One region of the Rhizobium sp. CAU 1783 genome, then DNA from elsewhere that is predicted to be linked to it. Evidence: predicted binding sites of a transcription regulator. Region 1 holds the regulator's gene; the other holds the start of a gene.
The links. Region 1 encodes PhoB, which activates phosphate uptake and scavenging genes when phosphate is short. Its sites were predicted from a motif close to TGTCATNNANCTGTCAT; they were not measured.

Region 2: the regulator PhoB is predicted to act here: its motif matches at 3,179-3,195, upstream of ACX93L_RS04985 (LTA synthase family protein).

The regions. Positions count from the first base shown of each region.
Region 1 is NZ_JBTOLM010000002.1:502,399-507,034, reverse strand. Features, by position in the region: gene ACX93L_RS09220 (acetylornithine transaminase) at 1-710, opposite strand, end outside; gene ACX93L_RS09215 (GcrA family cell cycle regulator) at 1,141-1,683, shown strand; gene phoB (phosphate regulon transcriptional regulator PhoB) at 1,767-2,450, opposite strand; gene phoU (phosphate signaling complex protein PhoU) at 2,481-3,194, opposite strand; gene pstB (phosphate ABC transporter ATP-binding protein PstB) at 3,241-4,056, opposite strand; gene pstA (phosphate ABC transporter permease PstA) at 4,069-4,636, opposite strand, start outside.
Region 2 is NZ_JBTOLM010000001.1:1,086,051-1,090,686, forward strand. Features, by position in the region: gene ACX93L_RS04975 (GFA family protein) at 1-81, shown strand, start outside; gene ACX93L_RS04980 (hypothetical protein) at 42-977, opposite strand; gene ACX93L_RS04985 (LTA synthase family protein) at 1,207-3,105, opposite strand; gene ACX93L_RS04990 (NAD+ synthase) at 3,323-4,636, shown strand, end outside.

The DNA of each region.
Region 1 (4,636 bases):
GTGACGCCGGCCCATTCGTGGGCGAAGAATTTGCCGGTCCGGCCGACGCCGCACTGGACCTCGTCGAAGATCAGCAGCAGGTCGTTGTCGTCACAAATTTTGCGCAGAGCGCGGAGGAATTCGTTCGATGCGGCGCGGAGACCACCCTCACCCTGCACAGGCTCGATCAGGATCGCTGCCGTCGCGTCGGTGATCGCGGCCTGAACCGCATCGAGATCACCAAAGGGAACCTGGTCGAAGCCCGGCGCCTTGGGTCCGAAACCTTCGAGGTATTTTTCCTGGCCGCCGGCGGCAATCGTCGCAATCGTGCGGCCATGGAAAGCGCCTTCGAAGGTTATGATGTGAAAGCGCTCGGGATGCCCCTTGGAGAAATGGTAGCGCCGGGCTGTCTTGATCGCGCATTCCAGCGCCTCGGCACCCGAATTGGTGAAGAAGACGCGGTCGGCGAAGGTCGCTTCGGTCAGGCGGCGGCCGAGCGTCTCCTGGCCCGGCACGTCGTAGAGATTGGACAGGTGCCAGACTTTGCCGGCCTGTGCCGTCAACGCCTCGATCAGATGCGGATGCGCGTGGCCAAGAGAATTCACCGCGACGCCGGCGGCAAAATCCAGATAGCGCTCGCCATTCTCAGTGAAGAGCCAGACACCCTCGCCTCGCTCGAACCGCAAGGGTGCGCGCATGTAGGTCTGGTAGAGTGGCGAGGCTTCAGCCATGGCGGAAACACTCCTTCTGGAGAGCGTGACGGAACGGGGCGACTTCGACTTTCCAAACAGGGTCCGAAAAATCAAAAATGCCGCCTTGCGGCGGCGGGTCGCACTATCATCATTTCAGCCTTGCCTGTCAACGAAACAGCGCAGTGCAGCGGAATTTTCGGGTACGCGGAAGTCGCAACGACGGGACTTGAGGAGCCCGGTCGAGATCAACACGGGCAGGTAGCAAGTTGGGGAAAACTTTAAAATCGATTCCCGATGATTCGCCCGACTCTTGTCAGCGAGTCAGCCCGGCACTAGGTTAATAATCAATAAATTGATTGCATGCGGCGGAAATAGTCACCGACAGTATCGAGGCAAGTTTGTTTCGGATTCATCCGAAGCAACGGTGAGCGATTCTGCCATCACACAGCGCGAGCGGCGGAGATATAGCATGAACTGGACTGATGAGCGAGTTGAAAAACTCAAGCGCCTTTGGTCGGAAGGCTTGAGCGCAAGCCAGATCGCAGCACAACTGGGCGGCGTGAGCCGAAACGCCGTGATCGGCAAGGTGCATCGCCTCAACCTCCCGGGCCGTGCGAAGGCCGGCGGCAGCACGACCACGGTTCGCGCAGCAAAGCGTCCGGCGGGAGCGCAGCGCACCCCGAACTACACCGCCCGCAACACCACGACGACCCGCACGGTCACCCGTGCCGCCGGCGCGAACCTGCTCAAGGAAGAGATCGAGATCGACGGCCTGGAGGAGATCCAAATCTCGCGCTCCACCAACGTCGTGCTGCCGATTTCCCGCAAGCTCGCCCTGACTGAACTTACCGAACGCACCTGCAAGTGGCCGATCGGCGATCCGATGAAGGACGACTTCCACTTCTGCGGCTGCGAGTCCGCCGACACGTCGCCCTACTGCAACTACCACGCCAAGCTCGCATACCAGCCGGTGGGTGAGCGTCGCCGGGCGGCCGCAGCGGCAGCCCGCTGAAGGCGCCCGACACACGCCAAGACAAACGAAAAACGGGCCTTACGGCCCGTTTTTTTATTCTGTTGTCAAGAGGTTGACGGAAGCTAGGCTTCCATCGAATAGCCCGCGCCGCGCACGGTGCGGATGACATCCTGCATGTTGGAGAAGTTCAGCGCCTTGCGCAGCCGACCGACATGCACGTCGACGGTCCGTTCGTCGACATAAATGTCATGGCCCCAGACACCATCAAGCAGCTGCGAGCGCGAGAAGACGCGGCCCGGCGACGCCATCAGGAACTCGAGCAGGCGGAACTCGGTCGGACCGAGGCGCACTTCGCGGCTCTTGCGGTGTACGCGATGGGTCTCGCGGTCCAGCTCGATGTCTCCACAGCGCAGGACGCTCGAGAGCACCTCCGGACGCGCCCGGCGCAGCATCGCCTTCACGCGCGCCATCAGTTCCGGCGTGGAGAACGGCTTGACGACATAGTCGTCGGCGCCGGTCGCAAGGCCGCGAACGCGCTCGCTTTCCTCACCGCGTGCCGTCAGCATGATGATCGGCAGGCGCTCGGTCTCCGGGCGCATGCGCAGCCGGCGGCAAAGCTCGATGCCGGAGACGCCCGGCAGCATCCAGTCGAGGATCAGGAGATCCGGGACGCGTTCCTGCAGGCGCAGTTCGGCCTCGTCTCCGCGCAGGATCGTCTCGACCTCGTAGCCTTCCGCTTCAAGATTGTAGCGCAGAAGCACGCTCAGCGCTTCCTCGTCCTCGACGACAGCTATTTTCGGCAGCATCGGTTTCGATAACCTCTCGAATGCGATCGATTATTCGGTGACGGCGCCAACAGTGGCGGTCAGATCTTCCTTCGGTCGCTCACCTTCCGGCTGGGCGCCCGTCGTCATGTAGTAGATCGTCTCCGCGATGTTGGTCGCGTGGTCGCCGATGCGCTCGATGTTCTTGGCGCAGAAGAGAAGATGGGTGCAGCTGGTGATGTTGCGCGGATCTTCCATCATGTAGGTCAAGAGCTCGCGGAAGAGCGAGGTGTACATGGCGTCGATTTCCTCGTCGCGATCACGGATCGACTTGGCCTTTTCGGCCGAGCGCGAGGTGTACACGTCTAGTACTTCCTTGAGCTGGACCAGAGCGAGCTCGCTCAGGTGCTCGATGCCGCGGGCGAGCTTGCGGGGAACGCCGGTCGCCTGCACGGCCATGACGCGCTTGGCATTGCTCTTGCCGAGGTCGCCGACGCGCTCCAGGTCGTTGGCGATACGCAGTGCACCGATGATTTCGCGAAGGTCGGCCGCGACGGGCTGGCGGCGGGCGATGGTGATGATGGCCTTGTCGCCGATCTCACGCTCGGCGGCATCCATGATCACGTCGTCGGAGATGACCTTCTGGGCGAGTGCACCGTCGGAATTCACCAGCGCGCGCACGCTGTCGCCGACCATCTGCTCGGCAAGACCGCCCATCTCGGAGATGCGGCGCATCAGATATTTCAGTTCCTCGTCATAGGCCGAGTAGATATGCGATGAAGACATGTTCGTTTATCCCTGAATTGAAAGAGCGATCACAGCGCGGCGGACATCAGCCGAAGCGGCCCATGATGTAGTCCTGCGTACGCTGATCGTCCGGATTGGTGAACATCTTGTCCGTGTCGTTTTCTTCGACGAGCAGACCAAGATGGAACATCGCGGTACGCTGGGAAACACGCGCCGCCTGCTGCATCGAGTGGGTCACGATGACGATGGTGAAGTTCGAACGAAGCTCGTGGATCAGTTCCTCGACCTTGGCGGTCGCGATCGGGTCAAGCGCCGAGCACGGCTCGTCCATGAGAATGACTTCCGGGCTGACGGCGACGGCACGGGCAATGCACAGGCGCTGCTGCTGGCCGCCGGAGAGGCCGGTGCCGGATTCCTGCAGACGGTCCTTTACCTCATTCCACAGACCGGCCTTCTGGAGGCTCGTCTCGACCACCTGGTCGAGTTCGGCCTTGGTGCGAGCCAGACCGTGAATGCGCGGACCGTAGGCGATGTTCTCGTAGATCGACTTCGGGAACGGGTTCGGCTTTTGGAAGACCATGCCGACGCGGGCGCGCAGTTCAACGACGTCGATCGACGGATCGTAGATGTCCATCTCGTCGAGCGTGATCTTTCCGGTGACGCGGCAGCCGTCGATCGTGTCGTTCATGCGGTTCAGCGTCCGCAGGAAGGTCGACTTGCCGCAACCGGACGGCCCGATCAGGGCGGTCACGGTATGCTCCTGAACGTTCAGGTTCACATCGAAAAGGGCGCGCTTCTCGCCGTAGTAAACGGAGACGTCCTTGCCGATCATCTTGTACTTGGATTCGGTCATTTTCTGATCCAGCGCCTTTTCAACTGCTGCTTCCGACATCATGTTCATGTCTAACTCCCTCTACCAGCGCCGTTCGAAGCGTCGCCGCAACAGAATTGCACCCACGTTCATCACCAGAAGGAACAGGAGCAGAATGATGATCGCTCCGGAGGTTCGCTCGACGAAAGCTCGCTCGGCCTCGTTCGCCCACTGGTAGATCTGAACCGGCAGGGCGGTCGACGGATCGAGCGGCGTGCCCGGATAGTCGGCGACGAACGCCACCATGCCAATGAGCAGCAGCGGAGCGGTCTCGCCGAGGGCGTGTGCCAGGCCGATGATCGTGCCCGTCAGGATGCCCGGCATGGCGAGCGGCAGGACGTGATGGAACACGGTCTGCATCTTCGATGCGCCGAGGCCAAGCGCTGCGGCCCGGATCGACGGCGGCACGGCCTTGAGGGCTGCGCGCGTCGCGATGATGATGGTCGGCAGCGTCATCAGGGTCAGAACCAGGCCACCGACGACCGAGGCCGAGCGCGGCAGGCCGGCGAAGTTGATGAACACCGCGAGGCCGAGCAGACCGAAGACGATCGACGGAACGGCGGCAAGATTGTTGATGTTCACTTCGATCAGGTCGGTGAAGCGGTTCTTC
Region 2 (4,636 bases), on a different contig from region 1:
AAAGGCGATTTCTACGAGATCGCGGACGGACTGCCGCAGTTTCAGGCCGGAACGCCGGTCACTGCGGCGAACGACGTCTGAGCGTTCGGGGCGGCGTCTGCCGCCTGGATGCCGATACCCAGTTCGGTGATCGCGTGGTGAAACGCCTGTTCCAGCCCATAGAACTTGGCGGACTGCCAGACAAAATAGTCGTCCACGAAACGGCGTGAAAGCCACAGCGTGCCGCGTCGCCGCGGTTGTTGCCAGCCGAGCAGGCTTTCCGCTTCCGCCTTCTTGAACATGCGCTTCAGATTGGTTGCGGAGATCATGTAGCTGTCGCTGAGTTCGGTCAGCGACAGTGCACCAATGTCGATCCGTTCGAGGCCGGCATTGTCTTGCGGAAGGCGCGAAATCATGTCGTGCAGCACCATGCCGCCGAGGTCCGACCAGAGAAAATGGCCGATCGTCTCGGCGGGATCGCGCCAGGTCGGATCTTCGACGAGGAGGGCGGCGGCATAGGGCTGGGCGATGCGGAAGATACGCGGGTCGGCCGCGCACGCGGCTTCCCGGGAGCCCCCGTCGAGCCGGTCGAGGCAGGCCATGTGGCCCATGAACCAGGCGTTCATCGCGCCGTAGGCGGTCTCGGTGGTTTCCAGCACGCGCACGCGACGGTCGGGCACGTCGGGGATGTCACGGAGGAACTTATAGGCGACGAGCTCGGCGAGGAATCCGGTCGCCGTGTTACGGCTGGCGGCGCCGAGCTTCATGACGATCTCAACGAAGCGGGTCGCGGTGAGGCCCGAAAGCGGGTCGTCGTCGCGACGCTGGAGCGAGAGCGCAAAAAGGGAATGGGTCATCAGCCACTTGCGGTGGGATGCCTTCAGCCGCGACAGACGCGGTGTGCGGATGTGGATACCGATCAGATGTTCGGCGATCTGCTTCTCGATGGTCGGGAAGAGGGGATGCGCAGCAATTTCGGTGCGGGTCAGTGGCCGCATGGCTCGTTCACGCTCTGCTCAAGTGTTCAATAGCAATATTCGCCCGTCGAAGGACCTGGCCCGCGAAACGGCGGAGCTGGTGGCCAAGGAGGAGGCTTTCCCTCGCTAGACGGTATTCATATCCGTAGTGTGTCAATGGCGCGTTTCCGCGTCACACGCAAGTCATACATTATGGAAAGGTTAGTGCCAGCGAACCATGACCGATTTGTGGTCCGCCGGCGGGGCGCCGTCAGCTTTCAGCGCCTGTGCGTTCGACCTGCTCGGGGAAGAAGCGTTCGGTGCCGAAACCGTCGCCGAACATCTGGTCATGTTGCAGGAAGCGGTAGTCGCGGATCATGGGGTCGATCGGCTCGCCATTCGTCGCCCAGTCCGGATGGGTGCGCTCGCCGCGCTCGATCAACTGGTGGCGATCGATGACCGCATAGCGCTCGTTCAGCCTGCCGAGAACGCCGGTGTAGAAGGGGTGACGGTAGCCGGCGAGGCGCACCACATAATAGGGCAGCTGCGACGGGCTGACAGAACCGATGTCCTTCTGGACGCCGCGCTTGGATGACCAGACGACAAGCGGGGTCTCGTGCTCCCGCTTCATGATGCTGACCGGGGCCTTACGGGTGGCAACCACGTCGGGCATGTAGCCGGTGTCGGTGTATACGTTGCCGAGCGGCGGGAGATGGTCGCCGAAAAGCACGATGATCGTTTCGCGACGACGCTTCTTGGCCCAGTCCATCAGCGCCTTCAGGCTGCTGTCGGCCTCGCGGACGCCCTGCGCATAGGTCGCGAGGCTGTCGCGGTTTTCCGGGGCAAGGGCCGTCGATTCGATGCCGATCGTGTTCTTCGCGTAGCGGTTCTTCTCGTAGGGGCCGTGGCCCTGCAGGGTGACGGCGAAGAAGAAGAAGGGTTCCTTGGTCTGGTCGGCAGACCGGATGATTTCCTTCGTCAGCGCATCGTCGGATGCGAAGAGACCGCGCTTGTCCAACACCGGCATGTTTTCTTCCGAGCGGAAGCTGTCGAAGCCGAGCGAGCGATAGACATTCGAGCGGTTCCAGAACCAGCTCTGGAAGGGATGGAACGCGCGGGTCGTGTAGCCCTTGGACGAGAAGAAGGTTGCCAGCGACGGCAAGGGGCGGCGCACATATTGCTGGTAGGGAATGCTGCCATAGGGCAGGAAGGCGTTGGAGAAGCCGGTTAGCGCCTCGAACTCGACATTGGCCGTCATGCCGCCGAATTCGGGCGAGAACAGGTTACCCGAGGACGCGGCACGGATCGTCGGCATCGGATCGGGCGACAGTTTCGCATTGGTGATGCGGGTCGGATCCCACAGGGACTCGCTCATCACCATGATGACGTCGGCATTGCGACCGCCGAAGAAGCTCGCCGGCAGGCGTTCCGGTGCGATGTCGGCGATAACCTCGGAATTGTAGCCCTGCGGCGCCTGGACATTGGCCATCGGCACGTTGAAGGCGAAGGCCAGAAGGAAGCCGTTGTGGCGATAGTTTTCCTGCTGATCCCACATCATGGGGACGATGTTGAGGCGGTCGCGCAGGTAGGAAAAGGAATTCGGGTTCATCAGCGACAGGAAGCCGCCGATCAGAGGAAGCGCCACGACGAGGCGGACGAGCTTCGACTGGGCCGAAAGCGAAGGGAAGTGGCGGCGGCCGAGCACGAGCAGATAGGCGAGCAGCGCCAACAGCCCGACCACACCGAGGACGAGGCCGATGGAGGCGAAGGGGCGGGCCGCGAACATGACGGGCACCAGTTCGCCGATCTGGCGGCCGAACAGCATGTCGCTCGGATAGAGCGGGTCGGACAGATATTGCTGCTTCTGCATGGACAGAAAGGCAGGAAGGATCGCGAGCGGCACGAGTACGAGAGCCGACTGGTAGACACGGCCGAAGACGGCGTCTACAGCGATGAAGAGCAGGAACAGGACGCCGACCGCCACCATTCCGGGGCGGGCAGAGGACAGGAGATAGTCGGAGACGTCGATCAGCGTACCGCGGGCCAGCCATTCGGTTACGATGATCGTCAACAGCGCCAGCAGCAACGAGTTGACGATGCGCATGGAGCCGCGCAGCGCGGTCACCCTGGCCGTGGACGCGGCACCGCTCGGGGCGTCTTCAACCGACATTCGGGGCTCGGAGATAATCTCGGCCAACTCGCTCTCCAGCAGAAAAGATGGTTTCATAAAAGTTTCGCATAGCTGTCACATAACCGTTATGAACGCCAGATGAACCATGGCGCACCGGTCTTTGTTCCCCGCATTTCCTTGACAGCTGTGGCGCCGCGAACGCGGCATTTGAATACCCGCCGTTGCGAAGGCCGGACGCACGCGCTAAACGATGGACATGAGCGAGATTCAGACCCGACCCGACACCCTTCGCATCGCAATCGCGCAGCTTGATTCCACCGTGGGCGACGTTGCCGGCAATCTTGCCAAGGCAAGGGAAGCTCGGGCGGAGGCGTCGGTCCACGGCGCGGATCTCGTGCTTTTCACCGAGCTTTTCATCTCGGGCTATCCGCCGGAAGATCTCGTTCTCAAGGCGGCCTTCCTCAAGGCATGCCTTTCGGCTGTCGAACAGCTGGCGGCTGATACCGCCGACGGCGGGCCTGGCGTGATTATCGGTTTCCCGCGTCAGGACGACAAGGGCCGCTACAATTCGATCGCTGTCCTGGACAACGGCAAGATCATTGCGACGCGCGACAAGATCGATCTGCCGAACTATGGCGAATTCGACGAGAAGCGTGTCTTCGTCGCCGGCGAGATGCCGGGGCCTGTCAACTTCCGCGGCGTCCGCCTCGGCATCCCGGTCTGCGAGGACATCTGGGGCGAACTCGGCGTTTGCGAGACGCTCGCCGAGTCTGGTGCCGAGATGCTGCTCGTGCCGAACGGCTCGCCCTATTATCGCGGCAAGGTGGACGTGCGCCATCAGGTCGTGCTGAAACAGGTCATCGAGACCGGCCTGCCGATGATCTATGCGAACCAGCTCGGCGGCCAGGATGAACTGGTCTTCGACGGTGCGAGCTTCGCGTTCAACGCCGACAAGACGCTGGCCTTCCAGATGAGTCAGTTCGAGGCGACCGTGTCCGTGACGACCTGGAAACGGGCGCAGGACGGATGGCGGTGCGGCGACGGGCCGATGTCGCGCATTCCGGAAAAGGAGGAGGCCGATTACCGGGCCTGCGTCCTCGGATTCCGTGACTACGTCAACAAAAACGGTTTCAAGAGCGTCGTGCTGGGCCTTTCCGGCGGCATCGACTCCGCCATCTGCGCGGCAATCGCAGTCGATGCTCTGGGCGAGGAGCGGGTGCGCACGATCATGCTGCCCTATCGCTATACCTCGCAGGATTCACTTGCCGATGCTGCGGCCTGCGCCAAGGCGCTCGGCTGCCACTACGACACAGTGCCGATCGCCGAGCCGGTCGAAGGTTTCCTCTCGGCGCTGTCCGACATGTTCGAGGGGACTGAAAGCGGCATCACCGAAGAGAACCTGCAGAGCCGCGCGCGCGGCACCATTCTGATGGCGATCCCCAACAAATTCGGCTCGATGGTGGTGACGACCGGCAACAAGTCGGAAATGTCGGTCGGTTATGCGACGCTCTACGGCGACATGAACGGCGGCTTCAATCCGATCAAGGACCTCTACAAGATGCAGGTCTAT